Regions from separate parts of the Streptomyces sp. NPDC053427 genome, predicted to be linked through region 1. Evidence: predicted binding sites of a transcription regulator. Region 1 holds the regulator's gene; each other region holds the start of a gene.
The links. The regulator HrcA, encoded in region 1, represses chaperone genes, less so after heat shock. The targets are predictions, from matches to a motif close to TTNGCACTCNGNNNNNCNGAGTGCNAA.
Positions count from the first base shown of each region.

Region 2: a site for HrcA is predicted at 3,959-3,985, ahead of groES (co-chaperone GroES). Genes of this name have one in related genera too.
Region 3: a site for HrcA is predicted at 3,329-3,355, ahead of groL (chaperonin GroEL). Genes of this name have one in related genera too.

Region 1 covers NZ_JBITYA010000002.1:310,559-320,380, forward strand. Annotated here, with positions in the region: gene ACIGWZ_RS06145 (hypothetical protein) at 1-1,069, shown strand, start outside; gene ACIGWZ_RS06150 (hypothetical protein) at 1,207-3,624, shown strand; gene ACIGWZ_RS06155 (16S rRNA (uracil(1498)-N(3))-methyltransferase) at 3,636-4,379, opposite strand; gene ACIGWZ_RS06160 (nitronate monooxygenase) at 4,376-5,485, opposite strand; gene dnaJ (molecular chaperone DnaJ) at 5,641-6,774, opposite strand; gene hrcA (heat-inducible transcriptional repressor HrcA) at 6,777-7,793, opposite strand; gene ACIGWZ_RS06175 (MBL fold metallo-hydrolase) at 8,010-8,747, shown strand; gene ACIGWZ_RS06180 (DUF3097 domain-containing protein) at 8,790-9,623, shown strand; gene hemW (radical SAM family heme chaperone HemW) at 9,731-9,822, opposite strand, start outside.
Region 2 covers NZ_JBITYA010000007.1:269,686-279,507, reverse strand. Annotated here, with positions in the region: gene ACIGWZ_RS21425 (methyltransferase domain-containing protein) at 100-1,293, opposite strand; gene ACIGWZ_RS21420 (polysaccharide deacetylase family protein) at 1,376-2,254, shown strand; gene ACIGWZ_RS21415 (FtsW/RodA/SpoVE family cell cycle protein) at 2,281-3,651, opposite strand; gene groES (co-chaperone GroES) at 4,133-4,441, shown strand; gene groL (chaperonin GroEL) at 4,577-6,205, shown strand; gene ACIGWZ_RS21400 (hydroxyacid dehydrogenase) at 6,314-7,300, opposite strand; gene ACIGWZ_RS21395 (SDR family NAD(P)-dependent oxidoreductase) at 7,542-8,315, opposite strand; gene ACIGWZ_RS21390 (MOSC domain-containing protein) at 8,366-9,043, opposite strand; gene ACIGWZ_RS21385 (LysR family transcriptional regulator) at 9,196-9,822, shown strand, end outside.
Region 3 covers NZ_JBITYA010000004.1:552,235-562,056, reverse strand. Annotated here, with positions in the region: gene ACIGWZ_RS14210 (glucosyl-3-phosphoglycerate synthase) at 1-564, opposite strand, end outside; SAM riboswitch class I at 748-904, shown strand; gene thrC (threonine synthase) at 922-2,208, shown strand; gene ACIGWZ_RS14200 (MoaD/ThiS family protein) at 2,270-2,548, shown strand; gene ACIGWZ_RS14195 (cold-shock protein) at 3,035-3,238, shown strand; gene groL (chaperonin GroEL) at 3,520-5,145, shown strand; gene ACIGWZ_RS14185 (hypothetical protein) at 5,284-5,931, opposite strand; gene ACIGWZ_RS14180 (phytanoyl-CoA dioxygenase family protein) at 6,092-6,853, shown strand; gene ACIGWZ_RS14175 (TrmH family RNA methyltransferase) at 6,872-7,708, opposite strand; gene ACIGWZ_RS14170 (hypothetical protein) at 7,834-8,769, opposite strand; gene ACIGWZ_RS14165 (DUF397 domain-containing protein) at 9,023-9,325, opposite strand; gene ACIGWZ_RS14160 (helix-turn-helix domain-containing protein) at 9,306-9,822, opposite strand, start outside.

The DNA of each region.
Region 1 (9,822 bases):
GCACTTCCTGCTGGAGTGCGACCCGTCCCCGGCGGTCCTCGACGCGGTGGTGGCCGCCCACGGCCTCCCGGCCTGCATCGCCGTGATCGCCGGGCGCCTCGACGACGCCAAGCGGGCATACCTCCTGGATCTCGACGAACCCTCGGTGGACGCCGAGCTGTTCCGCCGGCGCTCGCTCGACCGGGCCGAGCAGGAGCGGCTGCTGGCCGGACGGCTGCGCGGCGGCGGCACCCGCCCGGTCCCCCAGGAGCTGCTGGCGGCAGTGGACGACCTGCGCGTCAGCGAGGACCGCGACCTGCTGACGGCCGGTGTGACATCCGGCGACCTGAACGTGGCCCGCCGGGTCGTGGAACGGGTACGGCTGCAGGTACCCGCCACCCGGCTGCGGCTGCTGGTCGCCGTATGGGAGCGCGGCGGCCCGGACGCCGTCCGCGAGATCCTCGCCATGGACCGCCTCCCCCTCACCCTCCGCCGCCGGACGGAGAAACTGCTGGACACCCCCGACGGCCTCGACCGGATACGGGCCCTGCTCGCCGACGAGGAGTCACCCGACCGGCTCGCGGCATACCTCATGAGGGCGAGCAGCCGACCCGAGAAGCGGCTGAGGCTGTTCCTCGGCGAGGGATTCCGTACGCCCTGGCCCGCCCTGCTGGCGGCGCACCGCGCCGCGCCGCTCACTGCGGACCTGGTGGCGGCGCTCGTGGAACTTCCGGACTGCCCCCGGGAACTGCTGCTGGCGGGCCTGGGCAGCGCTTCCGCCGACTGGACGTCCTGGTTCGACTGGGTCGCCCCCGCCCTGGCGCGCGGGACGCTCACCCCCGATGATCTGCTGACCCGTTCGGACCCCGCCGAGCTGGCCCTCGACCTCCTGCAGCGCTGGGCGAGGGACCGGAGCTTCGAAGGGGAGGACGTCCAGCGCTTCCGGGACGACGCGCTGGCCCTCACCCGGGAGCACCTGGGCACGGACACCGACGCCTGGACCGTGGCCCTTCATCTGTTGCCGACGTTCGCGGGGACCGTGCCCGAACTCCTCGCGACGGCCGGGGCGATGACGCGCGTGCAGGCGTGACGCCGGAGGCCGCCGCGGGGTGCCGGCCCCGTGCCCGGCGTTGTCAGTGGTCCGTGCCACGATCGGCTGTGTACCGGTGCTGAGACGGCGTCGCCCGCCGGCCGCGCACCGTCCGCTTCTGGAAAGGACCCGTCCGGATGTCCGACAGCACGCCGCCGTACCTCTGCCACGCGTTGCGACTCGCCGACCCGGCCACCGCCGACGCGCTCGCGGAGCGGATGCGTCCGGAGGTGCTGGCAGCCCTCGCCGACCGGCTCGGGCTGCCGGAGGACGCGGTGGAGACGATGACGCGGTGGGAATCCTCGGGTCGCCGGCGTGCGATGACCGAGGACGTCGGGGAGTTCCTGCTGCGCGCGGTCGGGACCGGCGACCCGGAGATCGCCCGGGTGCTGTACGTCGAGCGGTACCGCCGGGTCCCCTGGGTCCTGTCGGCGATCCTCGCCGCCGCCGACCCCGCGGACGCGCGCTGGTACGCCGAGAACGGGCTCGTCCCGTGCGTGCTGAAGGACGCCGACGGCCTCGCGCTCGAACCTGCATTGCGCGGCCCGTTCCCCGAGCTGGTCCGGCATGCCGTCGTCCGACTGGGCCGGGAGCTTCCGCTGCCCGTCGTGCTCGACGCCTGCCGCCACCTCGCCGGTCTGAGCGGGGCCGCCGGGATCGAGAAGCTGGCCGATGGCGTCGAGGCGTCGGGGGACGAGCTCTGCCACCCGGGGCTGGCCGAGCTGCTGCGGGCCGCCGCCGCGGCACCGGACCCGGCGGGCCGTATCCGGGAGAGCCGGCCGGCCGGCGAGTGGACGGACCCGGCACATGCGCTCGCGCTGCTGCGGGTGCGTCTCGGGGAGCGGGAGGTCGAGCAGCCCGCCGGTCTCGGCTGGGATCTGATACGGCGGGAGCACGACCGGCGGCCCCTCGCGACGTGGTCCGCCCGGGAGCAGCGGTATGTGCCCTGCTTGTCCGTCCTCGTCGGCTGGGAGGGCTGCCCGGACGCGTTGATCATGGAGAGCTTCCGGGACCGCCCCGGGGTGGTCGCCGGCACGGGTGCCCCGCTGCCCTTCGAGGCGGTGGCCGGTCTGTGGAACGACCCCCGTTGGCGGCACCCCGGCGAACTGGTCAGGCCCGGCATTCGTGCCGGCCGGCTCCCCGTCGACCGTGTGCTGAACGAACTGACACCGGCCCGCGAAGTGCTGGACATGCTGCCGTACGACCATGAACCGACCCGGAAGGCCGTGGCCGATCTGCTCGCCCCGCTCGGCACGGACCCGGTCAACTGGCTGACGTTCTACGCCCGGATGGGGCGTGCCGACGGCACGGCCGTCGACCTGGTCGCCGACGCCGTCTCGACCACCTCCCGCAAGAAGCGCAACACCACCTGGCCGCGCCGCCTGGACGCGGTGTTCCCGGTCACCGCCCCCGGGGAATCCCGCGCTCCCTTCCTCCAAGTCCTCCAGTGCGTTTCCGAGGCGGCGCAACTCGCGCTCGTCCCCCATCTGGACGCGCGCGCCGTGCAGCACTTCCTGGTGTACGGCGACCCCGCCCCGGCCGTCCGGGAGGCGATCGTGGCCGCACACGGTGTGCCGGCCCTCGCCTCCTGCGCGTCCAGCCGTCGGCTGCCCGCCGCGGAGGTCGAGCGCCTCCTCGACCTCGACGAACCGGCCGTCGACGCCAACGTGTTCCTGCACTGCTCCATCGACCAGCCGGAGCGGGAGCGGCTGCTCGCGGGGCGGCTGCGCGGCGGCGGTACCCGCGCCGCAGTCCCCCAGGAACTGCTGGACGCGCTCGACGAGATCAACCTCGGCCATTACCGTCACTGGGTCATCGCGGGGCTGGAGTCCGGCGACCTCGGTGTGGCCCGTAAGGTCGTCGGCCGCCTCAGGCTCCAGGTACCGGCCGCCCGGCTGCGGCTGCTGATCGCCGTATGGGAGCGCGGCGGCCCGGACGCCGTCCGCGAGATCCTGGCCATGGACCGCCTCCCGGCGACCCTCCGCCGCCGGACGGAGAAACTGCTGGACGCCCCCGACGGCCTGGAGCGGATGCGGGCCCTGCTCGCCGACGAGGAGTCACCGGTCGCGCTGACAGGCCAGCCGTTCCAGAAGCTCCTCGGCGACGGGATCCCGATCCCCTGGCCCGCGATGGCCGACGCGCTGCGTGACGGCCGGCTGCCGGACGGCGCCGCGAGAACCCTGTCGGCGGTCGCGGGCTGCCCCCGCGAGATCCAGGTGGCGGCCCTGCGCACCACGCCGGTGCCGCAACTGCCGCGCCACCGCCGCAGCGACACCTGGCCCCAGAAGGCCCTCGCACACGGCACGCTCACCGTCGAGGACGTCCTGACCCACGCCGCCCCCGCCAGGGCGGCCCTGGACCACCTCGTCCACGCCGTCACCTCATCGCCGCCGAGCCCGGACCGTCAGGCCCTGCGTGCCCTGATCACCGCCCTCACCGAAGACCACCTGGGCGGCAACGTCGAGGCCTGGGCCGTCTGTCTCCAGCTGCTGCCGACCTTCGCCGGCACCCTCACCGAGCTGATATCCACCGCCGGGGCGGTGGCCCAGGCGTAAGGCGTCCGAGGTCAGCTCCAGCGCCCGGTACGGCCCAGCAGCAATGCCGTCGCGGCCGTACCGGCGGTGGAGGTGCGCAGGACGGTCGGGCCGAGGCGGTAGGGCTGCGCGCCGGCCTCGGCGAAGGCGGCCAACTCCTCGGGCGAGACCCCGCCTTCGGGGCCGACGACGAGCACGATCGAGCCCTCGGTGGGGAGTTCGGCGGTGGCCAGCGGGCTGCTGCCCTCCTCGTGGAGGACGGCGGCGAAGTCGGCGTCGGCGAGGAGGGCGGCCACCTCTTTGGTCGACAGCGGGTCGGCGACTTCCGGAAAGGTCAGGCGACGCGACTGCTTGCCCGCCTCGCGGGCCGTGGCGCGCCACTTGGCCAGGGACTTGGCGGCCCGCTCGCCCCGCCACTGGGTGACGCAGCGCGCCGCCGACCAGGGCACGACGGCGTCCACGCCGGTCTCGGTCATCGTCTCGACGGCCAGTTCGCCGCGGTCGCCCTTGGGCAGCGCCTGGACGACGGTGAGGGTGGGCGTCGGCGGGGCCTCGGTGCGGAGGTCGGTGACGGCGACGGTGAGGCGGTCCTTGCCCTCGACGGCGGCGACCGCGCCGTAGGCGCCCGTTCCCCGGCCGTCCGTCAGCACGACCTCCTCGCCCACCCGCAGCCGTCGCACCGACACCGCGTGCCGGCCCTCCGGCCCGTCCAGGGTCAGCGACCCGCAGGCCCGTACGTCCGCGAGCGAATCGACGAGGAAGACGGGGGCGGTCATGACGCGGCACCGGCCTCGGCGCCGGAACCGCTGCCCGGGTTCAACGCGGCGCGCGCCACCTCCAGTTCGGCCACCAGCACCTCGACCAGCTGCCCGGCCGGCAGCTCGCGCGCCATCCGGTGGCCCTGCCCGGCCCACAGCGCCATGCCCTGCGCATCGCCGGCCTTGGCCGCGGCCTTGCGCAGCCCGGAGGTCAGGTGGTGAACGGCGGGGTAGGCGGCCGGCGCGTACGGGCCGTGCTCGCGAAGGAAACGGTTCGCCAGGCCGCGGGCCGGGCGCCCGGAGAACGCCCGGGTCAGCTCGGTGCGGGTGAACAGCGGGTTGGTCAACGCCTGCTTGTGCAGAGGGTTGGCGCCGGACTCGGGCGTCGCCAGGAACGCCGTGCCGAGCTGCGCCATCGAGGCGCCCGCGGCCAGCGCGGCGGCGATCGCCGAGCCGCGCATCAGGCCGCCCGCGGCGATGATCGGGATCTGCACCGCCTCGTGGACCTGGGCGATGAGGCAGAGCAGTCCGACGCCCGCCCCGGTGCCGTCGGACTGCGGGTCGTCGCGATGGGTGCTCTGGTGGCCGCCCGCCTCGATTCCCTGGACACAGACCGCGTCCGCGCCCGACCACTGCGCGGCCTGCGCCTCGGCCGCGGTGGTGACCGTCACGACGGTGAACGTACCGACCTTGGCGAAGGCGTCGAGCACCGCGCGGGAGGGGCAGCCGAAGGCGAACGAGACCACCGGCACCGGGTCCTCGCGCAGGATCGCCAGCTTGGCCTCGTAGCCGTCGTCGGAGCCGCCGTACGGGTCGAGTTCGGCGATCGGGCTCTCGTACCAGGCGGCTTCGCCCGCGAGCTGCTCGCGGTAGACCTCGACCGGGGTGACGTCGGCGAGGCTGGGCTGCGGCATGAACAGGTTCACGCCGAAGGGCCGGCCGGTCAGCCCGCGCAGCTGTTTGATCTCCTGATACATGCCGTCGGCGGTTTTGTAACCGGCGGCGAGGAAGCCGAGACCACCGGCTTCACTGACGGCGGCGGCCAGCTCCGGGCGGGCGGCGCCGCCCGCCATCGGGGCCTGCACGATCGGGTAGCGGCAGAGATCGCTGAGCGGGGTGGGCATGACCACATCGTGTCACGCCCACCGCTTCACCCCGAACCGGGGCCGGGCCCCGTCTACCGCCCGTTGAACGCATCCTTCAACCGGGAGAACAGCCCTTGCTGCCCCGGCTGACAGCGCACCCCGGGGACAACCCCCGGAACCCCCGGCCGACTCACCTACCGCCCGTTGAACGCATCCTTCAGCCGAGAGAACAGCCCTTGCTGCCCCGGCTGGAACTGGCCCGTCGGGCGTTCCTCACCCCGGAGCTTGGCGAGCCGTCGCATCAGCTCCTCCTGCTCGGGGTCGAGCTTGGTGGGCGTCTGCACCTCGACATGGACGATCAGATCGCCGCGGCCGCCGCCGCGCAGATGCGTCACACCGCGCTGGTGCAGCGGGATCGACTGGCCGGACTGGGTGCCGGGCCGGACGTCGATCTCCTCCACCCCGTCCAGCGTCTCCAGCGGGCATTTCGTGCCCAGCGCCGCCGCCGTCATGGGGATGGTGACCGTGCAGTGCAGATCGTCGCCACGCCGCTGGAAGACCGGGTGCGGCAGCTCATGGATCTCGACGTAGAGGTCGCCGGCCGGGCCGCCGCCGGGGCCGACCTCGCCCTCGCCCGCGAGCTGGATGCGGGTGCCGTTGTCGACACCGGCGGGGATCTTGACGGTGAGCGTGCGGCGGGAGCGGATCCGGCCGTCGCCGGCGCACTCGGGGCACGGCGTCGGCACGACCGTACCGAAGCCCTGGCACTGCGGGCAGGGCCGCGACGTCATGACCTGGCCGAGGAAGGACCGGGTGACCTGCGAGACCTCACCGCGGCCGCGGCACATGTCACAGGTCTGCGCGGAGGTGCCGGGCGCCGCGCCCTCGCCGCTGCACGTCGTGCAGACGATGGCGGTGTCGACCTGGAGGTCCTTGGTCGTACCGAAGGCCGCTTCGTTCAGCTCGACGTCGAGCCGGATCATGGCGTCCTGGCCGCGGCGGGTGCGCGAGCGCGGGCCGCGCTGCGAGGCCGTGCCGAAGAAGGCATCCATGATGTCGGAGAAGTTGCCGAAGCCGGCGCCGAAGCCGCCCGCGCCACCGCCGCCCGCCTGCGAGAGCGGGTCGCCGCCGAGGTCGTAGACCTGCTTCTTCTGCGGGTCCGACAACACCTCGTAAGCGGCGTTGATCTCCTTGAACCGCTCCTGGGTCTTGGGATCCGGGTTCACGTCCGGGTGCAGTTCGCGCGCCAGCCGACGGAAGGCCTTCTTGATCTGGTCCTGCGAGGCATCGCGACTGACACCGAGTACCGAGTAGTAATCCGTGGCCACTTTTACGACTCCGCGAGGATTTGTCCGACGTAACGTGCCACTGCGCGTACCGCTCCCATCGTTCCGGGGTAGTCCATGCGGGTCGGTCCGACCACGCCGAGTTTGGCGACTGCCTCGTCGCCCGAACCGTAACCGACCGCGACGACCGATGTGGACGTCAGGCCTTCGTGGGCATTCTCATGCCCGATACGTACGGTCATGCCCGAGTCCTTGGCCTCCCCCAGCAGCTTGAGCAGCACCACATGCTCCTCAAGGGCCTCCAGCACCGGGCGGATGGTCAGGGGGAAGTCGTGTCCGAAGCGCGTGAGATTGGCGGTGCCGCCGATCATCAGCCGCTCTTCGGTCTCCTCCACCAGAGTTTCCAGCAGCACCGACAGCACTGTCGAGACCGTGCCGCGGTCGTCCTGCTCGAAGGACTCCGGGAGATCCTGCACCAACTGCGGCACATCCGCGAACCGGCGCCCCACCACACGGCTGTTGAGCCGCGCCCGCAGATCCGCGAGCGACGTCTCGCCGAACGGCGCCGGGCAGTCGATCAGCCGCTGCTCGACCCGTCCGGTGTCCGTGATCAGTACGAGCATCAGCCGGGCCGGGGCCAGCGCCAGCAGCTCGACATGGCGGACCGTGGACCGGGTCAGGGACGGGTACTGCACGACCGCCACCTGACGGGTCAGCTGCGCCAGCAGCCGGACCGTACGGCCGACGACATCGTCGAGGTCGACGGCGCCGTCGAGGAAGTTCTGGATGGCCCGCCGCTCCGGGGAGGACAGCGGCTTGACGCCCGCCAGCTTGTCGACGAAGAGGCGATAGCCCTTGTCGGTGGGGATCCGCCCGGCGCTGGTGTGCGGCTGGGCGATGAAACCCTCGTCCTCCAGCGCCGCCATGTCGTTGCGGACCGTGGCCGGGGAGACGCCCAGCTGGTGGCGCTCGGTGAGTGCCTTGGAGCCGACCGGCTCCTCCGTCCCGACATAGTCCTGGACGATGGCGCGCAGCACTTCGAGCCTGCGTTCACTGAGCATTCTGCGCACCTCCAGTCCAGCCGGGTTGCCGTCTCGTCACTCCTGGCACTCACACGGGCCGAGTGCCAGACCCGGAAGCCAGTGTACGGCCGGGTAGCACAGCTGCGGCAAGAGCCGCCGCAACGATCGGCCGGCGAAGCGCCGCACGATGACCGTGATCGGCCGTTGTGGCCGGTCTGTCGGGCAACGCTATCGCGAGGGAGCTAGCGTCTCGGTATGCACACTGCTTGGGAAGAGGCCGGGTGGGAACAGCTCGGTGAAGGCGTCGCGCGGCGCCGGATGCCGGGCTGGGACGAGACGATCGGCGTGATCGCCGGATCGGCCGGGGTGATGATCGTCGATACCGGCGCGTCCATCCGCGACGGCGCCGATCTGCGCCGCGCCATCCGCGGCGTGCTGGGCCGGGAAGTGACGCATGTCGCTCTCACCCACCCGCATTTCGATCATGTTCTGGGCACCGCCGCCTTCGCGGGCGTCGAGGTGTTCGGCGCGGCCGGGGTGGGCGATCTGCTCGGGCGCGACCGGGACGAGCTGCGGCGGGACGCGGTACGGCACGGCCTCGCCCCGGAAGCCGCCGCGGAGGCCGCCGACCTCCTCGTCCGCCCGCACCACCACGTCCACGGCGAACTGACCGTCGACCTCGGCGACCGGCAGGTGCTGCTCGCCAATGTCGGCCCCGGTCACACCGCCCACGATCTGGCGGTTCTGGTGCCGGGCCGGGGCGGCGCCCGGGAGATCGTCTTCTGCGGTGACCTGGTCGAGGAGTCCGGCGAACCGAACGCCGGCCTGGACTCGCTGCCCCAGCAGTGGCCGGCCGCGCTGGACCGGCTGCTGGCCCTGGGCGGCGAGGAGGCGGTGTACGTACCGGGGCACGGGGCCGTGGTGGACGCGGCCTTCGTGCGCGCCCAGCGGGACGCCCTCGCCATCCGCTTCGGCGTGCCGCCGTCTTCCTGACCGCGCCCGCCCGCACCCGACGCCCCGAGAGAACTGGACCCCATGCGCAGCAAGCAGTACGGCCCCGACCTCACCCCGCCCTGGAAGAAGCAGCGGCCCGCCCCCGAGGTGGCCGCCGATCCCGACCTGGTCGTCGAGGAGGTCACCACGGGCTTCTGCGGCGCCGTGATCCGCTGCGAGAAGACGGCCGAGGGCCCGACGGTGACGCTGGAGGACCGCTTCGGCAAGCACCGGGTCTTCCCGATGGTGCCGCGCGGCTTCCTGCTGGAGGGGCGCGTCGTCACCCTCGTACGCCCGTCGGGCCGGCCGGCGCCGAGCGGCCCCGCCCGTACGGCGTCCGGCTCACTCGCGGTGCCCGGCGCCCGCGCCCGGGTCGCGCGCGCCGGGCGCATTTATGTGGAGGGGCGGCACGACGCGGAGCTGGTCGAGCGGGTGTGGGGCGACGATCTGCGCATCGAGGGCGTGGTCGTGGAGTACCTGGAGGGGATCGACGACCTTCCGGCGATCGTGCGGGGCTTCGCGCCGGGGCCGGATGCCCGGCTGGGCGTCCTGGTGGACCATCTCGTGCCCGGCTCGAAGGAGTCGCGGATCGCGGCCGAGGTGACCGGAGCGCATGCGCTGGTGGTCGGCCACCCGTACATCGACGTGTGGGAGGCCGTGAAGCCCTCCTCGGTGGGGATCCCTGCGTGGCCGAGGGTGCCGCGCGGTCAGGACTGGAAGACGGGCGTGTGCCGGGCGCTGGGCTGGCCGGAGAACACCGGGGCGGCGTGGCAGCGGATCCTGGGCTGCGTGCGGTCGTACAAGGACCTGGAGCCGCAACTCCTCGGGCGGGTGGAGGAGTTGATCGACTTCGTTACGGCAGGCGATGCGGTCTGACGCCGGGGGCTCGGCGAGGAGGATGCACCGGCCCATGACGGGATCGATGATCAGGTAGACGGGCACCTGGCCCGCAGGACCGTCGCATCGCGTCAGTCACACGGGTATCAGTCCACCAGATCCCGCACCACAGCGTCAGCCAACAACCGCCCGCGGAGTGTCAGCACCGCCCGCCCGGCCTCGTACGGCCCCGCCTCCA
Region 2 (9,822 bases), on a different contig from region 1:
AGCGGGAAGGCCGTCTCCAGAGCGGGGTAGGGGGCCGGGAGCGGCAGGGTGCGCCCGAGCCCTGCCCCGACCCCGGTTTCCTTCGTCGCCGACGTGGGGCTACGCCCGCACCGGGCTCCCCAGCAGCATGCTCGGCTTTCCCGCCACCCGCGTGAGGATGATCGTGCAGGAGTTCGCCCCTTCGAGCTTGAGCTTCTTGCGCAGCTCCTCCGGGGACACCGCTGATCCCCGCTTCTTGATCTCCGCGATGCCGACCCTGCGCTCGCGCAGCAGCGCCCGGAGCTTCTTGACGTTGAAGGGGAGGACGTCGGTGATCTCGTAGGCGTTGGCGTACGGGGTCCTGGTCAGCTCGTCCCCGGTGATGTACGCGATCGTCGGGTCGATCAGCCGCCCGCCGACCTGCTCCGCGACCTCGGCCACCAGGTGCGCCCGGATGGCGGCGCCGTCCGGCTCGTAGAGCCAGCGGCCGACCGGGCCCGGCTCGGGGTCGGGCAGGCCGGCGCCGAGGAGGGTGGCGCCGCCGGGGAGGAGGGTCGCGCGGCGGCCGCCGGGGACCGCGTCGCGGCCGAACCACACCACGGCCTCTTTCACGTCGCCCCCGTCGGAGATCCACTCCGTCTCGGCGTCCTCGGGCAGCGCCTCGTGCGGGACGCCTGGCGCGATCTTGAGCGCCGCACAGGGTGCCGTACGGGCCGCCTCGACCGCCCAGGACAGGGGCGGCGAGTACGCCTCGGGGTCGAAGATCCGGCCGCCGCGCGCCTTCGTCCGCCGCGCCGGGTCGACGAACACCGCGTCGAACCCGGCCGTGTCCACCTCCGTCACATCCGCGCAGCGCACCTCGATCAGCTCGGCCAGCCCCAGCGCCTCGGCGTTCGCGCGCGCGGCGGCGCAGGCCAGCGGGTCGCGGTCGACGGCGAGGACGGAGATCCCGGCGCGGGCCAGGGCGAGGGCGTCGCCGCCGATGCCGCAGCAGAGGTCGGCCAGCGTGCGGATGCCCTGCGCGGCGAGCCGGGCGGCGCGATGGGTGGCGACGGTGGCGCGGGTGGACTGCTCGACGCCGTTGGGGGTGAAGTACATCCGCTGGGCGTCCGCCCCGAACTTCGCCGCCGCGCGCTGGCGCAGACGGGCCTGCCCGAGGGCGGCGGACACCAGCGGCGCGGGGTGGCTGCGGCGCAGCCGGGTCGCGGCGGCCAGGTCGTCGGCCGGATCGTGGTCCCGCAGTGCGGCCAGCAGCTCCTGTCCCTCGGGGGCGAGCAGCGCGGAGAAGGTGTCGAGGTCGGTCACCTGCCCCATTGTGGGCCAGTCGGCTGACCGCTTCGGCGTGGTGGGTTGTGTCGCCGTGGCGAGGGGGTGGGGCGCTGCCAAAATCCGAGTTATGCAGATTGTCAGACTTTTCCGTTCCGTTCGGGTGCGGGACGAGGGCGCGGGTGCGGTCGCGGGGGCCGCCAGGGCTCGGGGCCTGGCGGCCCTCTCCGTACTCGGACTGCTGGCCGCGGGCTGCGGCGTGGTGCGCGGCGAGGACCTGCTCGACAACGAGCCGGGGGCCGGGCCGACCGTCGTCGCCCCGGACGCCGGCGCGCTGCTGTCCCAGGCCCGGATGCTGGAGCGGGCGCAGGCGCGCCAGGCGGCGGCGGCCAGGCGGTACGGGCTGGCCGGCGCGCCGCTCAGCCCGCCGCGGCCGCCGGCCTTCAAGCCGTTCCTGACGACCGAGCCGCGGCTCTCCCGGGGCGGCGGCGTGGGCCTGCCCGCCGTGATCGCCCGGGTGCCGACCCGCGCCCGGGTCGTGTTCCTGACGGTCGACGAGGCCGATGCGAAGGACCCGGACTTCGTCCGGATGATGCGCGAACTCGACGTCCCCTACAGCGCGTTCCCCACGGAGCAGGCTCGCCCGCTGCCCGCGCTTCCCGTGGCGGCGCAGCGTACGGCGATCTGCGGGCAGCCGGACCTCCGGCGGCGCGAGGGCGGACAGCGGCCGGGGCTCTTCCGGCCGCCGTTCGGCGCGTACACGCTGGACACGCTGCGGATGGCGGCCGCCTGCGGCGTGCGCGCCGTGCCGCTCTGGAACGAGGAGGTCTTCCCGGGCCGGATCGCCTACCGCGAGCGGGGCCGCCGGCTGCACCCCGGCGATATCGTCCTGGCCCGCTCCGACCTCCGCCGGGACCGGCACGGGGCGCTGCCGGAGGCGGCGCGCGAGCTGCTGCGGACCGCCCGCGAACAGGGCTTTGCCGTCGGGCAGCTGGAGGACTACGTGTGAGCGGGCCGGTCGGGGGACGGCGCTCCCTACGGCCGCGGCGGGGGGCCCACCGGCTCGCGGCGGCGCTGGGCGGTGTCGCTGATCCGCAGCAGGAGTCCGACCATCACCCAGTTCGCGACGAGTGACGAGCCGCCCTTGGCGAGGAACGGCAGCGCCTTGCCGGTGAGCGGTATCAGCCCGGTGACGCCGCCGGAGACGACGAAGACCTGGAGCATCAGCGCGCTGGAGAGCCCGACCGCCAGCAGCTTGCCGAACGCGTCGCGGCAGGCCAGGCCCACCCGCAGGCCGCGCTGGGCCAGCAGCGCGTACAGCAGCACCACGGCCATCACCCCGGCCAGCCCCAGCTCCTCGCCGACGGTGGTGAGGATGAAGTCGCTGTTGCCGGCGAAGCCGACTATTTCGGGACGGCCCTGGCCCAGGCCCGCGCCGGTCATGCCCCCGCTGCCGAAGCTGAAGAGCGCGTCTCCCAGTTGTTTCGAGAGCCCGTCCGCGACGCCCTTCGGGGTGAATGCGGCCATGGGGTCCAGCCAGGCGGTGACCCGGCCGTGGACGTGCGGCTCGATGGAGCCGACCGTGACCGCGCCGACCACGGCCATCAGGAGCCCGCAGATCACCCAGCTGGTGCGCTCGGTCGCCACGTACAGCATGATCACGAACACGCCGAAGAAGATCAGTGACGTGCCGAGGTCCCGCTCGAAGACGAGCACCAGAAGGCTGACGACCCAGATGGTGAAGATCGGCGCGAGCTGGCGGCCCGGGGGCAGCTGTACGCCCAGGACGCGCCGGCCGGTCAGCGCCAGGGCGTTGCGGTTGACGGTCAGATAGCCGGCGAAGAAGACCGCGATCACGATCTTGACGAACTCGCCGGGCTGGAGCGACAGCGGGCCGAGGAAGATCCAGCGTTTGGCGCCGAAGGTGTCGCCGGGGAAGAACGCCGGCGCCATCAGCATCGCCAGCCCGACCGCCATCGTCAGATAGATGTACCGCTGCACGTGCCGGTGGTCGCGCAGCACCATCAGCACCCCGACGCAGACCGCCACCCCGATCCCGGTCCACACCAGCTGTCCCGGTGCCGCCTGCGGCATCTTGAGCGAGGGGGTGGCGGCGTAGGTGAGGTCCAGGCGGCTCAGCAGCACCAGCCCGAGCCCGGTCAGCAGCGTCGACAGCGGCAGGATCAGCGGATCGGCGCGGGCCGCGAAGCGGCGCAGCACCAGATGGGGCAGCCACGCCACGGAAAACATGATGGCGGTGAACCCGAGCAGGTTGTCGGGCAGTCGTCCGGTCATGGACAGGCCGGTGTAGACGTAGCCGAAGACGGTGATCAGGACGACGAGGGCGAGCAGCCAGGCCTCGGTCCGGCGGCGGTCGGGGGCCTGGGCGAGAGCGGCGAACGTCATCGTGCGCTCGACGTCGCTCTCCTGCCGCTGCCTGCGCCGGGCCGCCCGGGGAACGCTGGTCGGTCCGTGCACGCGGGTCCTCGCCATCGGTTCGTACGCCATCGGTGGGTCTGCTGGTCGGTCGGAGCCGCGGCCTGTGGTGGCAGGGCCGGGGCGTCGGCTCGCTGGTCGTTCGACAGTCGGTTCGGTGGTCGGAGAAAGAGACGAGGGAGCGCGGGGTGCGGTTGCGGCCGATGCGGGAGGTGTGTCCGAATTTCGCCGTCCGGTGACGGCAGAGGGCCCGCGCGGGCGACAGGCCGCGGCCCGATTGGCACTCCGCTTGACCGAGTGCTAACCGCGTCATAGTCTCGGCGTTGGCACTCTCCACCGGGGAGTGCCAAGTATGCGCGACGGGCAGGTCCGGCACCCGCGACGACGGATCCACCTGGTCGCCACCTCAGACAGTTAACCCCGTGAGATCTCCGAAGGGGGAGGTCGGATCGTGACGACCACCAGCTCCAAGGTTGCCATCAAGCCGCTCGAGGACCGCATTGTGGTCCAGCCGCTCGACGCCGAGCAGACCACGGCCTCTGGCCTGGTCATCCCGGACACCGCCAAGGAGAAGCCCCAGGAGGGCGTCGTCCTGGCCGTGGGCCCGGGCCGCTTCGAGGACGGCAACCGTCTTCCGCTCGACGTCACCGTCGGCGATGTCGTGCTCTACAGCAAGTACGGCGGCACCGAGGTGAAGTACAACAACGAGGAGTACCTCGTTCTCTCGGCTCGCGACGTTCTCGCGATCGTCGAGAAGTAAGTCACCCGGTTTTGCCTTGATCTGCGCCCCTGGTTCCCGCGTCTAAACAACCCGGGGCAGGGGCGCAGTTCGTATGAGCGATAGCGGTCACGGCGGCGAGGCCGACGATCGCAACGAGAGGACTTGAAGCAACTCATGGCGAAGATCCTGAAGTTCGACGAGGACGCCCGTCGCGCCCTCGAGCGCGGCGTCAACAAGCTTGCCGACACGGTCAAGGTGACGATCGGCCCCAAGGGCCGCAACGTCGTCATCGACAAGAAGTTCGGCGCCCCGACCATCACCAACGACGGTGTCACCATCGCGCGCGAGGTCGAGGTCGAGGACCCGTACGAGAACCTGGGCGCCCAGCTCGTGAAGGAGGTGGCGACCAAGACCAACGACATCGCGGGTGACGGCACCACCACCGCCACCGTGCTGGCCCAGGCGCTGGTCCGCGAGGGCCTGCGCAACGTCGCCGCGGGTGCCTCCCCGGCCGCCCTGAAGAAGGGCATCGACGCGGCGGTCAAGGCCGTCTCCGACGAGCTGCTGGCCACCGCCCGCCCGATCGACGACAAGTCCGACATCGCCGCCGTGGCCGGCCTGTCCGCGCAGGACAAGCAGGTCGGCGAGCTGATCGCCGAGGCGATGGACAAGGTCGGCAAGGACGGTGTGATCACCGTCGAGGAGTCCAACACCTTCGGCCTGGAGCTGGACTTCACCGAGGGCATGGCCTTCGACAAGGGCTACCTCTCGCCGTACATGGTCACCGACCAGGAGCGGATGGAGGCCGTCCTCGAGGACCCGTACATCCTCATCCACCAGGGCAAGATCGCCTCGATCCAGGACCTGCTCCCGCTGCTGGAGAAGGTCATCCAGGCCGGTGGCTCCAAGCCGCTGCTGATCATCGCCGAGGATGTCGAGGGCGAGGCGCTCTCCACCCTCGTCGTCAACAAGATCCGTGGCACCTTCAACGCCGTGGCCGTCAAGGCCCCCGGCTTCGGTGACCGCCGCAAGGCGATGCTCGGCGACATGGCCACCCTCACCGGTGCCACCGTCATCGCCGAGGAGGTCGGCCTCAAGCTCGACCAGGCCGGCCTGGACGTGCTCGGTACCGCCCGCCGCGTGACCGTCACCAAGGACGACACCACCATCGTCGACGGCGGCGGCAACAGCGCCGACGTCGAGGGCCGGGTCAACCAGATCAAGGCCGAGATCGAGTCCACCGACTCGGACTGGGACCGCGAGAAGCTCCAGGAGCGCCTCGCCAAGCTCGCCGGTGGCGTCTGCGTCATCCGCGTGGGTGCGGCCACCGAGGTCGAGCTCAAGGAGAAGAAGCACCGTCTGGAGGACGCCATCTCCGCGACCCGCGCCGCGGTCGAGGAGGGCATCGTCTCCGGTGGTGGCTCCGCGCTGGTCCACGCCGTCAAGGTGCTCGAGGGCAACCTCGGCAAGGAGGGCGACGAGGCCACCGGTGTCGCCGTCGTCCGCCGCGCCGCGGTCGAGCCGCTGCGCTGGATCGCCGAGAACGCGGGCCTCGAGGGCTACGTGATCACCGCCAAGGTTGCCGAGCAGGACAAGGGCCAGGGCTTCAACGCCGCCACCGGCGAGTACGGCGACCTGGTCAAGGCCGGCGTCATCGACCCGGTCAAGGTCACCCGCTCCGCCCTGGAGAACGCCGCCTCCATCGCTTCGCTGCTGCTGACGACCGAGACCCTGGTCGTCGAGAAGCCGGCGGACGAAGAGGCCGAGGCCGGTCACGGCCACGGTCACGGCCACTCGCACTGACGCGTGCAGTAATCCGGTACGGCTCGAGGCCCGGTCCCCGCTCAACGCGGGGGCCGGGCCTCGGCCGTACGCCCGTCGGCACCGCGGCCGCGACCGTCGGCCGCCGCCTCATGCCGAGTGGCCCAGCCCCTCCGGCCGTACGGGATCGCTGAACGGCAGCCCCCGGGTGTAGCGCTCGAGTTCGTCCAGGGCCAGGTCGGCCAGGCGGTGGAGCTCGCCGCCGAGGGAGCCGGCGATGTGCGGGGTCAGCAGGACGTTGGGGAGGTCGTACAACGGGGAGTCGGGGGGCGGGAGTTCGGGGTCGGTGACGTCGAGTACCGCGCTCAGCCGGCCGGTCAGCAGCTCGGCGAGGAGGGCCGCTTCGTCGACGAGGGACCCGCGGGCGGTGTTGATCAGGGTGGCGCCGTCGGGCATCAGAGCCAGCTCGCGGGCGCCGAGCATATGGCGGGTGGCGGGCAGCTGAGGGGCATGGACGGTGACGATGTCGCTGTCGGCGCAGAGGGTGTCGAGGGGTACCGCGGTTGCGCCCAGGCGAGCGGCCTCGGCGGCGTCCACGTACGGGTCGTGGAGGAGGACCCGCAGGTCGAAGGGGCTCAGGAGTTCCATGAGGCGGCGGCCGATGCGGGAGGCGCCGATGACGCCGACGGTGCGGCCGCAGTTGCCGGAGCCGGTCAGCTCGTGCTGCCAGTCGTGCGGGGCGCGCAGGGTGCGGTAGCGGTGGGCGGCGTGCAGGACGCGCTTGTTGGCGAAGAGGATCGCGGCGAGGGCGTACTCGGCGACCGGCAGCGCGTTGGCGGTGGCGGCCGAGGCGACGGCGATGCCGCGCTGCCAGCAGGCCTCGGTGATGTGGTGCTTGACGGAGCCGGCGGCGTGGACGACGGCACGCAGCCGGGGCGCGGCGGCCAGCACCCGGTCGGTGAGCGGCGGGGCGCCCCAGCAGGTGAGGAGCACCTCGGCGCGGGCGAGGGCGGCGGCGACCTGGGGGGTGGGAGCGGCCAGGTCGTGCGCGACGAGGTGGGAGTCGGTACGGGCGAGGGCCGCGAGGCGGCGGTGGTGGCGGTCGGTGAGCAGCCGGGCGGCGATGCCGGGGCCCATCGACAGCAGCAGGCTGGGGCGCCTTCCCACGTCCTGCGCGCCGTCCCCTCCCGTGGGCGGGTCGTTGGGGCCGGTGGAGGCTGATGCGGTCATGTGTCCTTCTCTTGACCGTTGGCGGGGAAGCCATGCCCGGGTGGCGCTCCGACCCGTCGGCGTCCCGGGCGCCACGGTGGAGGCGCCGGGCCGTAGCGGCGATGCCGTGCGGGCCCGGCGCCGCGGCGGACCCGCACCGGACGACCCGCTAACGAGGCCCGTACTTCCGCCCCGTACGAGAGGAAAGGCCCCCCAGCACCCCCCGAGGCGCCAACTTCACGGCGCCCATCAGCGCCTTGTACCGCGGATCCGGAATCGAGAGGGACTTCCCCCGCGTCAGATCCTTCATCGCCGCATCCACCAGCTTGTCCGCATCCAGCCACATCCACGAGGGGATGTTGTCCGTCCCCATCCCGGCCCGCTGGTGGAACTCGGTCCGTACGAACCCGGGGCACAGCGCCATCAGCCGCACCCCGCTCCCCGCCAGATCCCGCGCCGCCCCCTGCGTGAACTGCACGACCCACGCCTTGCTCGCCCCGTACGTGCCCCGCGGCACGAAAGCGGCCACCGACGCCACATTGACCACCGCACCCCGCCGCCGGTCCCGCATCCCGCGCACCGCCGCCGAGGTCAGCCGCAGCACCGCCTCGCAGTGCACCTTCAGCATCGTCAGCTCGTCGGCCATCGGCACTTCGAGGTACTCGCCCTTGTTGCCGAAGCCGGCGTTGTTCACCAGCACATCCACCGGGTGCTTGGACTCCCCGAGCCGTGCCTCGACGGCTCCGATGCCCTCCTCGGTCGCCAGATCGGCGACCAGCACCTCCGCCTCGATGCCGTGCCGGTCGTGCAGCTCGGTGGCCTGTTCGCGCAGCCGCTTCTCGTCGCGCGCCACCAGCACCACGTTGTGTCCGTCGCTCGCGAGCCGCCGGGCGAAGGCCGCCCCGATGCCCGCCGTCGATCCCGTGATCAATGCAGTCGTCATACGGGCACGCTATCCGTCCGGGTCGCGCAACCCCCACCCCGAACGGATGCTCAATTCCCCGCCCGCCCTGCCTGCTTCGCCTGCTCCGCACGCTTCAGCGCCTTGGCCCGCGCCTCCGGATGCAGCGCCTCGCCCGCGTCGAGCAGCCGCGGCAGCAGTTCCGGCTGCGTGGTCAGGGCCCGGAACATCAGCGCGAGGGTCACCTCGTGGCCGGGCCGGTGCACCACCTGCACGGCGTCCCCGGCGCGGATCTCGCCGGGTTCGAGCACCCGCAGATACGCGCCGGGCACCGCGGCCCGGGTGAAGCGCTTGATCCACCCGGGTTCGCCGAGCCACTCCTGGAACGTCCGGCACGGGATGCGCGGCGAGGTCACCTCCAGCAGCAGCCGCGGCCCGATCCGCCAGCGTTCGCCGATCCGGGCGGCGGTGATCTCGACGCCGGAGGTGGTGAGGTTCTCGCCGAAGGCGCCGTTGGCCAGCTCGCGGCCCAGCTCCCGCTCCCAGTCGTCGAGGTCCTCGCGGGCGTAGGCGTACACGGCCTGGTCGTTCCCGCCGTGATGACGGATGTTGACCACCGCGTCGCCCGCGAGCCCGCTCGCCCCGATGCCCTTGGGCCCCGGGGCGGCGACCGCAACCGGCCCGGTCGCCGGACGCTTGTCGATACCCGTGCCGGCGCGCGCGGCCGCGGACGGCCGGGGCCGTCCCACATTCACGGTCAGCAGCTGCACACCGCGCTCCCTACGCCGCTCCGTCCGTGGTCGATAGCGTCACGCTAAGCCATCGCGCCGCCCCCCGCGCGGCCCGCTGCGCCGCCCGAAGCGCCCCCAAAGACCGCAACCAACTTTCCGCGATCAATCCAAGACTCGCTTATACTCGAAGCATGATCGAGGCCCGTCATCTCCGCGTCCTGCGCGCCGTCGCCCGGACCGGCTCCTTCTCCGCCGCCGCGCGGGAGCTGGGCTGCACCCAGCCCGCCGTCAGCCAGCAGATGAAGGCCCTGGAGCAGGCCACCGGCACTCCGCTCCTGGTCCGTACGGGCCGTGAGACGCGCTTGACCCAGGCGGGTGAGGCGCTGGTACGGCACGCCGTCGGCATCCTGGCGGGGCTGACCGCCGCCGAGGAGGAGGTCGCGGCCATCGCGGGCCTGCGCGCGGGGCGGGTGCGGCTGGTGTCGTTCCCCTCGGGCAGCTCGACGCTGGTGCCGACCGCGCTCGCCAAGATGCGCGCCGCGCACCCCGGAACCCGGGTCTCGCTGGTCGAGGCCGAGCCGCCGCGCTCGATCGAGATGCTGCGCAACGGCGACTGCGAGATCGCGCTGGCCTTCCGATACCCGGAAGTGCGCGGGGCGGACCCGGCGGCCGGGGCGGAGTGGGACGACCTGGTGGCTCGGCCGATCCTGAAGGATCGGCTGATCGGGTTGGTCCCGGACGGCCACCGGCTGGCGAAGGCGGAGGCGGCGGGGTTCGCCGAGCTGGCCGACGAGCCGTGGATCGCGGGCTGCCCGCGC
Region 3 (9,822 bases), on a different contig from region 1:
ATTGAGCAGCGGACGGGCGACCAGCTCCGTGACGCGGCCGCCCTGGCCAGGGCCGGCGCCTTCGCCACCCGTCTCCAGGGGGCGGTCGTACATCGCCTTGACGAAGTGGATGTCGGGGTCGGTCAGCAGCGGGCCGACGATGCCGGAGACGAAGGTGGACGAGAATTCGCGCAGGTCGGCGTCGATGAAGCAGACGATGTCGCCGGTGGTGGCGAGCAGGGAGCGCCACAGGACCTCGCCCTTGCCGGGGACGGCGGGAAGGCGGGGAAGGACGCTGTCCCGGTGGACGACCTTGGCGCCGGCCGCCGCCGCGACCTCTGCGGTACGGTCGGTGGAGCCGGAATCCAGCACCACCAGCTCGTCCACCAGAGGGACGGAATCGGTCATCAGGTCCCTGCGGATCGCCGCGACGATCGCGCCGACGGTGGCTTCCTCGTCGAGCGCGGGCAGCACGACGCTGACCGTACGGCCCGTCTGGCGCTTGGCCTCCAGCAGCCGCCCGAGCGGACGGTCGGCCGCCGACCAGGAGCGGCTGCTGAGCCAGCGCTCCACCTCTTCCAGCACGTCTACGACTCCTCGGTGGCCGCCGGATCGACGACCCGTGGGTGATCCATTTGTGATCCATCTCGCGGTTCGGACGACTATCTCAACCGTCAGTGCCTTCGGTTACAGTCTTGAACAACGCGGATGACCGTCGCATGTCGGGGTCACCGCCACAAACGCCTGGGTTTCGGCCCAGCGCCATACCGCTCATCCAGAGGGGCAGAGGGATACGGCCCGTTGAAGCCCCGGCAACCCTCCAGCCGGTCTCCGTCGCAGCAGCTAGCTGCCGCGCGCGAGGCTCCCGGCTAGGGAAGGTGCCAAATCCGTCTCGTGGCGAGATGCGTCGCGAGGAAGATGAGGAGAAAGGGCCTCGCCTCCATGGCTGTGCAAGTTACCGAAACCGCCGCAAACACCCCCACCGTCGCCCTGGGCCCGGCCGTCGGACTCTCCTGCCGCGAGTGCGGGCAGCGCTTTGCGCTCGGTCCGATCTTCGCGTGCCAGGAATGTTTCGGGCCGCTCGAAGTGGCCTACGACCTGCCGACCGGCGACCCCGAGGGCCTGAGGAAGCGGATCGAGGCCGGACCCGACAACATCTGGCGCTACGCCCCGCTGCTGCCCGTCCCCGCCGATGTGGCCGACAAGCCGAACCTCAACCCCGGTTTCACCAAGCTGGTCAAGGCCGACCGCCTCGCCGCCGAGCTGGGCGTCACCGGCGGTCTGTACGTCAAGGACGACTCCGGCAACCCGACGCACTCCTTCAAGGACCGCGTCGTCGCGATCGCCGTCGAGGCCGCCCGCGCCTTCGGCTTCACCACCCTGTCCTGCTCCTCCACCGGCAACCTCGCCGGCGCGGTCGGCGCCGCGGCCCGCCGGGCGGGCCTGAAGTCCTGCGTCTTCATCCCGCACGACCTGGAGGCCGGCAAGGTCGTCATGGCCGCGGTCTACGGCGGCGACCTGGTCGGCATCGAGGGCAACTACGACGACGTCAACCGCTTCTGCTCGGAGCTCATCGGCGACCCGATCGGCGAGGGCTGGGGCTTTGTGAACGTCAACCTGCGCCCCTACTACGGGGAGGGTTCCAAGACCCTCGCGTACGAGATCTGCGAGCAGCTGGGGTGGACCCTGCCGGACCAGATCGTGATTCCGATCGCCTCCGGCTCCCAGCTCACGAAGATCGACAAGGGGCTGAAGGAGCTGATCGCCCTCGGCCTGGTCGAGGACAAGCCGTACAAGATCTTCGGTGCCCAGGCGGAGGGCTGCTCGCCGGTGTCGACGGCCTTCAAGGCCGGGCACGACGTCGTACGCCCCCAGAAGCCGAACACCATCGCCAAGTCGCTGGCCATCGGCAACCCGGCCGACGGGCCCTATGTCCTCGACATCGCGCGTCGTACGGGCGGCGCGGTGGAGGATGTCAACGACGAGCAGGTCGTGGACGCCATCAAGCTGCTGGCGCGGACGGAAGGGATCTTCGCGGAGACCGCGGGCGGGGTGACCGTCGGTGTCACCAAGAAGCTCATCGAGGACGGTCTGCTCGACCCGGCCCTGACCACCGTCGTCCTGAACACCGGTGACGGCCTCAAGACGCTTGACGCCGTCGCTTCCGGGCCCACGGCCACCATCCGGCCCGACCTGGACGCGTTCCGCGCGGCCGGCCTGGCCGGCTGAGCCCCGGATCCGTACCCGTACCTCCTGAACTCGCACCCGTAGTCGCTGGAAGGCAGAACCCATGAGCGTCAAGGTCCGCATCCCCACCATCCTCCGCACGTACACCGGCGGTGAGGCCGAGGTCGTCGCCGAGGGCGCGACCCTCGCCGAGGTGATCTCCGACCTGGAGAAGAACCACACCGGGATCGCGGCCCGCGTGCTGGACGACGCGGGCAAGCTGCGCCGTTTCGTGAACGTCTACGTCAACGACGACGACGTCCGCTTCGAGCAGGGCCTGGAGACGCCGACGCCGGACGGCGCGGGCGTCTCCATCATTCCGGCGGTGGCCGGCGGCTGCTGAACGGCTGCCGCATTGCCGCCGGGGGCCAAATTGCGCCATCTATCGGCTTGAGTGACGAGAATTGCCCCATCCGCCCAAAAGCGGATGGGGCAATTCCATGTTCCGAAAGGCGATACCATGGGGGCGATCTTCTTCGTATGAGCCCTCGTACAACTCGCGTATGACCCTCGTACGACCCCGCGCGCGTGCCCAACGCATATGTGATCGCGATGAGTTGTGCCCGAAGTGTGTGCAGCATTTGTCGGATACGTGAGCTATGCCCGGCCCGACTTGCCCTGGCGTAAGGGGACTTCACCGCATAATTGCCGATTCTTCGGCGTCGGAATTCTCGTCCGATTGACCTGTTGCGCTGGGCATTGGTGCAGATACATTCAGCGGCGGTCGACGCGTTCCGGCGCACACCCCACGGGCCTTTCGCGGGGTGAGGTCTGACCCGGGTCCGCGGAGTGCGGTCCTGCGCAAGGGCCAGTAATAGGGGAGTTAGGCATGGCTCAGGGCACCGTCAAGTGGTTCAACGCGGAGAAGGGGTACGGCTTCATCGCGGTCGACGGTGGTGCGGATGTATTCGTCCACTACAGCGCGATCCAGATGGACGGCTACCGCACCCTTGAGGAGGGCCAGCGGGTCGAGTTCGAGATCTCGCAGGGCCAGAAGGGGCCGCAGGCGGACATGGTCCGGGTGGCCGGCTGAGGCGCCGACCGACTGCAGCGTAGGGAAGGTCCGCACCCCTGGAGGGGTGCGGACCTTCTTGTATGCGTAGCGGGCGGCCCACCCTGCACGCTTGCACTCGAGGGGGTCGAGTGCTAATCATTGGCGTTAGCACTCTCCGGGTGAGAGTGATAACCAAGGATCGGGTCGGTGAGGCCCGCAGGCCGGGTGGGGCAAGGAACCACACGGCATGCAGGCCGTCCGTCGCGGGCGCCAGCGCGGTCCGGAGCAATCCACCCCGATGTCCGGGAGGACCACTTCACATGGCCAAGATCATCGCGTTCGACGAGGAGGCACGGCGCGGTCTCGAGCGCGGGATGAACCAGCTCGCCGACGCCGTCAAGGTCACCCTCGGCCCCAAGGGCCGCAACGTCGTCCTCGAGAAGAAGTGGGGCGCCCCCACGATCACCAACGATGGTGTTTCCATCGCCAAGGAGATCGAGCTCGAGGACCCGTACGAGAAGATCGGCGCCGAGCTGGTCAAGGAGGTCGCGAAGAAGACGGACGACGTCGCCGGTGACGGCACGACGACCGCGACCGTCCTGGCCCAGGCCCTGGTGCGCGAGGGTCTGCGCAACGTGGCCGCCGGTGCCAACCCGATGGCCCTCAAGCGCGGCATCGAGAAGGCCGTCGAGGCCGTCTCCGCCGCCCTGCTCGAGCAGGCCAAGGACGTGGAGACCAAGGAGCAGATCGCTTCGACCGCCTCCATCTCCGCCGCCGACACCCAGATCGGCGAGCTCATCGCCGAGGCGATGGACAAGGTCGGCAAGGAAGGCGTCATCACCGTCGAGGAGTCCCAGACCTTCGGTCTGGAGCTGGAGCTCACCGAGGGTATGCGCTTCGACAAGGGCTACATCTCGGCGTACTTCGCCACCGACATGGAGCGTATGGAGGCGTCGCTCGACGACCCGTACATCCTGATCGTCAACTCCAAGATCGGCAACGTGAAGGACCTCCTTCCGCTGCTCGAGAAGGTCATGCAGTCCGGCAAGCCGCTGCTGATCATCGCCGAGGACGTCGAGGGCGAGGCCCTGTCGACCCTGGTCGTCAACAAGATCCGTGGCACCTTCAAGTCCGTTGCCGTCAAGGCCCCGGGCTTCGGTGACCGCCGCAAGGCCATGCTCGGCGACATCGCCATCCTCACCGGTGGCACCGTCATCTCCGAGGAGGTCGGCCTCAAGCTGGAGAACGCCGGTCTCGACCTGCTCGGCCGTGCCCGCAAGGTCGTCATCACCAAGGACGAGACCACCATCGTCGACGGTGCCGGCGACAGCGACCAGGTTCAGGGTCGGGTCAACCAGATCCGCGCCGAGATCGAGAACTCGGACAGCGACTACGACCGCGAGAAGCTGCAGGAGCGCCTGGCGAAGCTCGCCGGCGGTGTTGCGGTCATCAAGGCCGGTGCCGCGACCGAGGTCGAGCTCAAGGAGCGCAAGCACCGCATCGAGGACGCCGTTCGCAACGCGAAGGCGGCCGTCGAGGAGGGCATCGTCGCCGGCGGTGGCGTCGCCCTGCTCCAGGCCTCCGCGGTCTTCGAGAAGCTCGAGCTCGACGGTGACGAGGCGACCGGCGCCAACGCCGTGAAGCTCGCCCTGGAGGCCCCGCTCAAGCAGATCGCCGTCAACGGTGGTCTCGAGGGTGGCGTCGTCGTGGAGAAGGTGCGCAACCTGGCCGTCGGCCACGGTCTGAACGCCGCCACCGGCGAGTACGTCGACATGATCGCCGAGGGCATCCTCGACCCGGCGAAGGTGACCCGCTCTGCGCTGCAGAACGCCGCCTCCATCGCCGCGCTGTTCCTCACCACCGAGGCCGTCATCGCCGACAAGCCGGAGAAGGCGGGCGCTGCCCCCGCCGGCGGCGGCATGCCGGGCGGTGACATGGACTTCTGATCCAACGGATCAGACTGCTGGTCCTCCCGGACCACACGTCCAGACGTTCGTCGGGGCGGCACCCTTCTTCGGAGGGGTGCCGCCCCGGCGGCGTTGTGGGGCGCAAGCGCCGTCGAAGGGCACGCCCCCGGACAGGCCTTAGCCCGCGTGGGCCGTGGACCACCGCATGCCGCTCACCATGTGCTCCAGATAGCCCGCGTCCCGCACCGTCGCGGCGATGTCCGCGGAGGGCCACTGGCTGAAGGGGCGGGTCCGTATCAGGGTCCAGGCGCGCTCGTAGTCCGGATCCACCTCGTCGTGGATCTCCGCGAGCTCCTCGCGCTCGCCCGGATGCCAGGGGTCGTACGCGTCCTCCATCGCCGCCACTTCGCTGTAGAGCGGCAGGCCTTGGATCCGGCCGACCTCGTACGAGGTCACGATGCCGGCCGCGCGTCGGGCGAATTCCGCCCGGTCCGGGGGACTCGAAGTGAATTCGGTCGCGCTGAGCTGGATCTCCTTGCCGACGGCGAGGTCGTGGAGCTCCTGGAACTCGCCCTTCAGCCGCATGCCCGCGACGATCCGCCCGGCCTCCTCCTCGGGTATCGGGAGGCGGTCGCCCCTGCCGCCACGGGAGGCCTCGTTGTGCAGAAATCCCTTCGACAGGACGAACCAGGCGTCCAGCAGGAGGGCAAGCGGGAAGGTGGCCTTCTCCGAGACGTATGCGGCATCGGGGTTGATGAGATGCACCCTCGCGCGGAGGGTCCGCTCCTCGACGGCCGTGATGGACACGGTGTAGAGATCTGTCATGTCTCGACGGTAAGCGCTGCCACTGACAATCCCTCGACCGCCTCAACTGCCGTGCATGCGGGGCCTGGTGGGTGTCAGGAAAAAATCGGTTGTCGTCGTCTTCCCCGGTCGTGATTCTTTTGCTTGCTTGGGTTGTCGAGCCGATGAGGGTGCGTTGCGGATGTTGACCGAAGACGAGGTCGAGGCGTTCGTCGAGGAGGGGTTCGTCCGGCTTCCCGGCGCGGTGCCCCACGCAACGGTCGACCGCTGCCGGGCCGCGTTGTGGGAAGCCAGCGGCTGCGCTCCGGACGACCCCTCGACCTGGACGAAGCCGGTCATTCGCCTCGGAGGGTTTGCCACTCCACCGTTTCGTGAGGCGGCCAACACCAAGGCTCTGCAGGAGGCGTACGACCAGCTCGTGGGGGCGGGGCGCTGGAATGCACCGGGTGGCCTGGGCACGTTTCCGCTGCGGTTCCCCAGCGACGAGGAACCCGGCGACGACGGCTGGCATCTGGAGGCCGGTTTTGCCGGGGACGGCGGGGAGTACCGAGTGAATCTGCGCTCCCGCGGCCGGGCGCTCCTGATGCTGTTCCTGTTCTCCGACGTCGGCCCGGAGGATGCCCCGACGCGGGTGCGCGTCGGTTCGCACCTGGACGTTCCGCCGCTGCTGGCCGATGCGGGAGACGAAGGCCGCGAGTGGTTCGCGCTGTGCCAGGACGCCGTCCCCGCCAGTGAGGGCCGCCGCGAGGTCGCCGCCACCGGCGCAGCGGGTGACGTGTACCTGTGCCATCCGTTCCTCGTCCACGCCGCCCAGCCGCATCGCGGCCGGGTACCTCGGTTCATGGCGCAGCCACCGCTGGATCCGACCGGTCTGCTCGATCTCGGCGAAGCATCGCCGACACCGGTGGAGCGGGCGGTACGGAAGGGACTGGGGCGCCCCTGACGCCTTCCTGCCCCGGCGTCAGCGGGCCCGCTTCCCGGCGGCGATGCGCTGCCGGGAGGCCTCGTACAGCACCGCGGTCGCCGCATTCGCCGCATTCAGCGAACTCGCCGCTCCGCCCATCGGGATGCCGACGAGGTGATCGCACGCCTCCCGCCAGGCATTGCTGAGCCCGGACGTCTCATTGCCGATCACCAGCAGCGTCGGCTGCGTGAAGTCGAAGTCGAAGACGTCGCGGTCGCCGTGCTCATCCGTTCCGACGATCACGATCGGCGTGCCCTTGGCCCGTACGGCCTCCCGCCACTCGGTCACTTCACGGTGCGAGGGCGCCCGGACCGAGGGCAGCGCGAACAGCGATCCGGTGCTGGCCCGCACGCACTTCGGGTCGTACACGTCGGCCGCATGGCCGGCGACGATCAGTCCGTCGGCGCCGAACGCATCGGCGGAGCGGATGATGCTGCCGATGTTTCCGGGGCTGGTGGGGCGGTCGAAGGCGACGCCGAGAAAGTCGTCGCGCACCCTTATCCGGTCGAGGTCGTCGGCGGGCATTTCGACGGCCGCCACGATCTCGAGAGCGTCCTCGGTCTTTTCGCCCAGCTCGGCCAGCAGGCCGGGGGCCATCGCCACCCGCTCGGCCTGCACCGTGCGCAACAGGTTCTCCGCCCAACGCGATAAGGGGCGCTCGGCGTCATGGATCAGCGTGCGGATCGTCCAGCCGTGCTCCACGGCCAGCGAAATCGGCCGGACCCCGTGCACCAGGAACTCCCTGGCCCTCGTCCGCTTGTTCCGGTTCGAGAGAAAGGACTCCCACTGCTGGAAACGAGCATTCCGGCTTGAAACCCGCTGGGCCGCTGGCACCCGGCCTCCTACCTGTCGTCGCCCGGTTGACGCTGAAGCCGACTCTAGACGGTGGGCGGAGAGCGGCCGCCGCGGGAAGTGGTACTCAACGCCCTTGATTTCCAAGCCCGTTCGGGCGTTCCGCTCTACGGGGCCGGTGCGGGGCTTCGCTCGGGTACGCGGGCCGCGTTGCGCAACTGCCGGACGCGGGCGCGGATGTCGGCGGGGTCGCGGCCGTTCGACGGGGTGGGTGAGCCCTCGCCCCGGCAGGGGCCGCAGATGCCGCCTGGGAGGGCGTCGGGGCGGCCGGGGGCGCGGCAGGCGGTGCATTCCATGATGCGGAGGGGTGGGCGCGTGGCCGGGGGCGGTTCCGGTGCGGGTGGCGGCATCTTGGTGAGCAGGCGGTTGCGGGCGAGGCGGCCCGGGTGGTGGACGCCCTCCGGAGGGAGTCCCGTGGTGAGGGCGTGGAGGAAGTGGTCCGGGGTGGCGCCGCGGGTGAGCCATTCCTCGGCGAGTGGTTCGAGGGCGGCGCAGTCGGCGGCCGAGAGTGTCATGCGGGGTTCGGTGCGGCCGAGGGTGGCGAGGAGGTCGTATGCCCTTGTGCGGGGCCGGTGTTGGGGGTGCTGGGGCCGAGGGGGTGGCTCGGCGGCGGGGACGTTCGCGGGGGCGTCCTCGGGGACGTTTCCGGCGCGGAAGGCCATCCACCAGGCGTCGTCGCGGGGCGTGCGGGAGAAGTAGGTACGCGTCACCCAGCGCACGCTGCCGTTGTCACTCGGCAGGGTCTCGGTGATGCGGCGGAGGTGGCCGGCCTCGGAGAGGCGGCGGAGGGCGGTGCGGAGGGCGCATTGGCCGTAGTCCGGTAACACCCTGGCCAGCGTCTTTACGGAAACGTCCGCGCCGTCGGGGAGCCGGTCGAGGTAGGCCGCGATGGAGGCCTCGCGCCGGGGGAGGTGCGCGAAGTCGGCTGCCCTACGGGGGTGTTGATCGGGTGCCCCGCGTTTCCCGTAGCCGGGTTTGGCGGAGGGGTGGGGAGGGTGGGCTGCGTGCGCGGGCAGGGCAGCGCTAGAGTCTTCCGAAGCCATGAGATCGCTCGAATCGATCTTGATGGTCAGACCCTGGCAGGTGTGCTACCACCTGTCGGGGTCGTCGCATGTGTGGGTGCTGTTGCGACGCACGCTAGACCGACTCGACGCGCGGTTGCAACCTGATCACGCATGGTCATGTTCGCTGGTACGCGCGGGGGTTGGGAGGGTGGGTGGGTAGTTTTCTCCCGCCCATTCCTTGGAGAGAGGGCTCGGAATCCGCGGCTTGAGCCCCGGATCCCGAGCCGGTGTGTCAGGCGCCTCGCAGGGCTCCCGATTTGATGTCGGCGACGAATGCCGACCAGGCCGGTATTCGGAACGCGAGCGCCGGGCCGTGCGGGTCCTTCGAGTCGCGGACGGGCACTATGCCGGGCAGGTCGTCCGAGACTTCGAGGCAGTTTCCGCCGCTGCCTCCGCTGTAGCTGGACTTGCGCCAGCGGGCGGCGCCGGGGAAGTCGCGGGCGACCTCCAGGCAGTCACCGCCGTCGCCGCCGCTGTAGGTGGACTTGTGCCAGGTGGCATGGGTCAGGTCGTACTCATGTCCGATGCTCGTCATGGGCGTAATCCTCGGCCAAGGATTCGAACAAGGCCAGGGATTCTTCGGGCGAGAGTGCGCTGGCTGTCACCAAGTCGTAGGTCCGTTGGTGGCGGGCGACCGTGGCCGGGTCATCCTCCAGCTTCCCTGTGTTCGGGCCCTGGAGGTAGACGAGCGGTGGCGCGTCCTCGAAGTGCATCAGCTTGAGGGTGCCCAGCATCGCCGCATGGCCACCCGCCGAGAACGGGATCACCTGCATGATGATCCGGTGGCGTCGCGCCAGCTCCGCGATATGGCGCAAGGCCTCCGACATCACCTCGGGGCCGCCGACCTCGCGCCGTAGCGTCGCCTCGTCGAGGACCGCCCACACGAACGGCGTTGTCGGATCGTCGAGGAGGCGTCCGCGTTCCAGTCGCGCCTCCACCAGCTCGTCGATGACGTTGTCCGTCGCCGTCGGCTGGTACGCGCGGAACACCGCCCGCGCGTAGGCCCTCGTCTGGAGCAGGCCCGGAATCAGC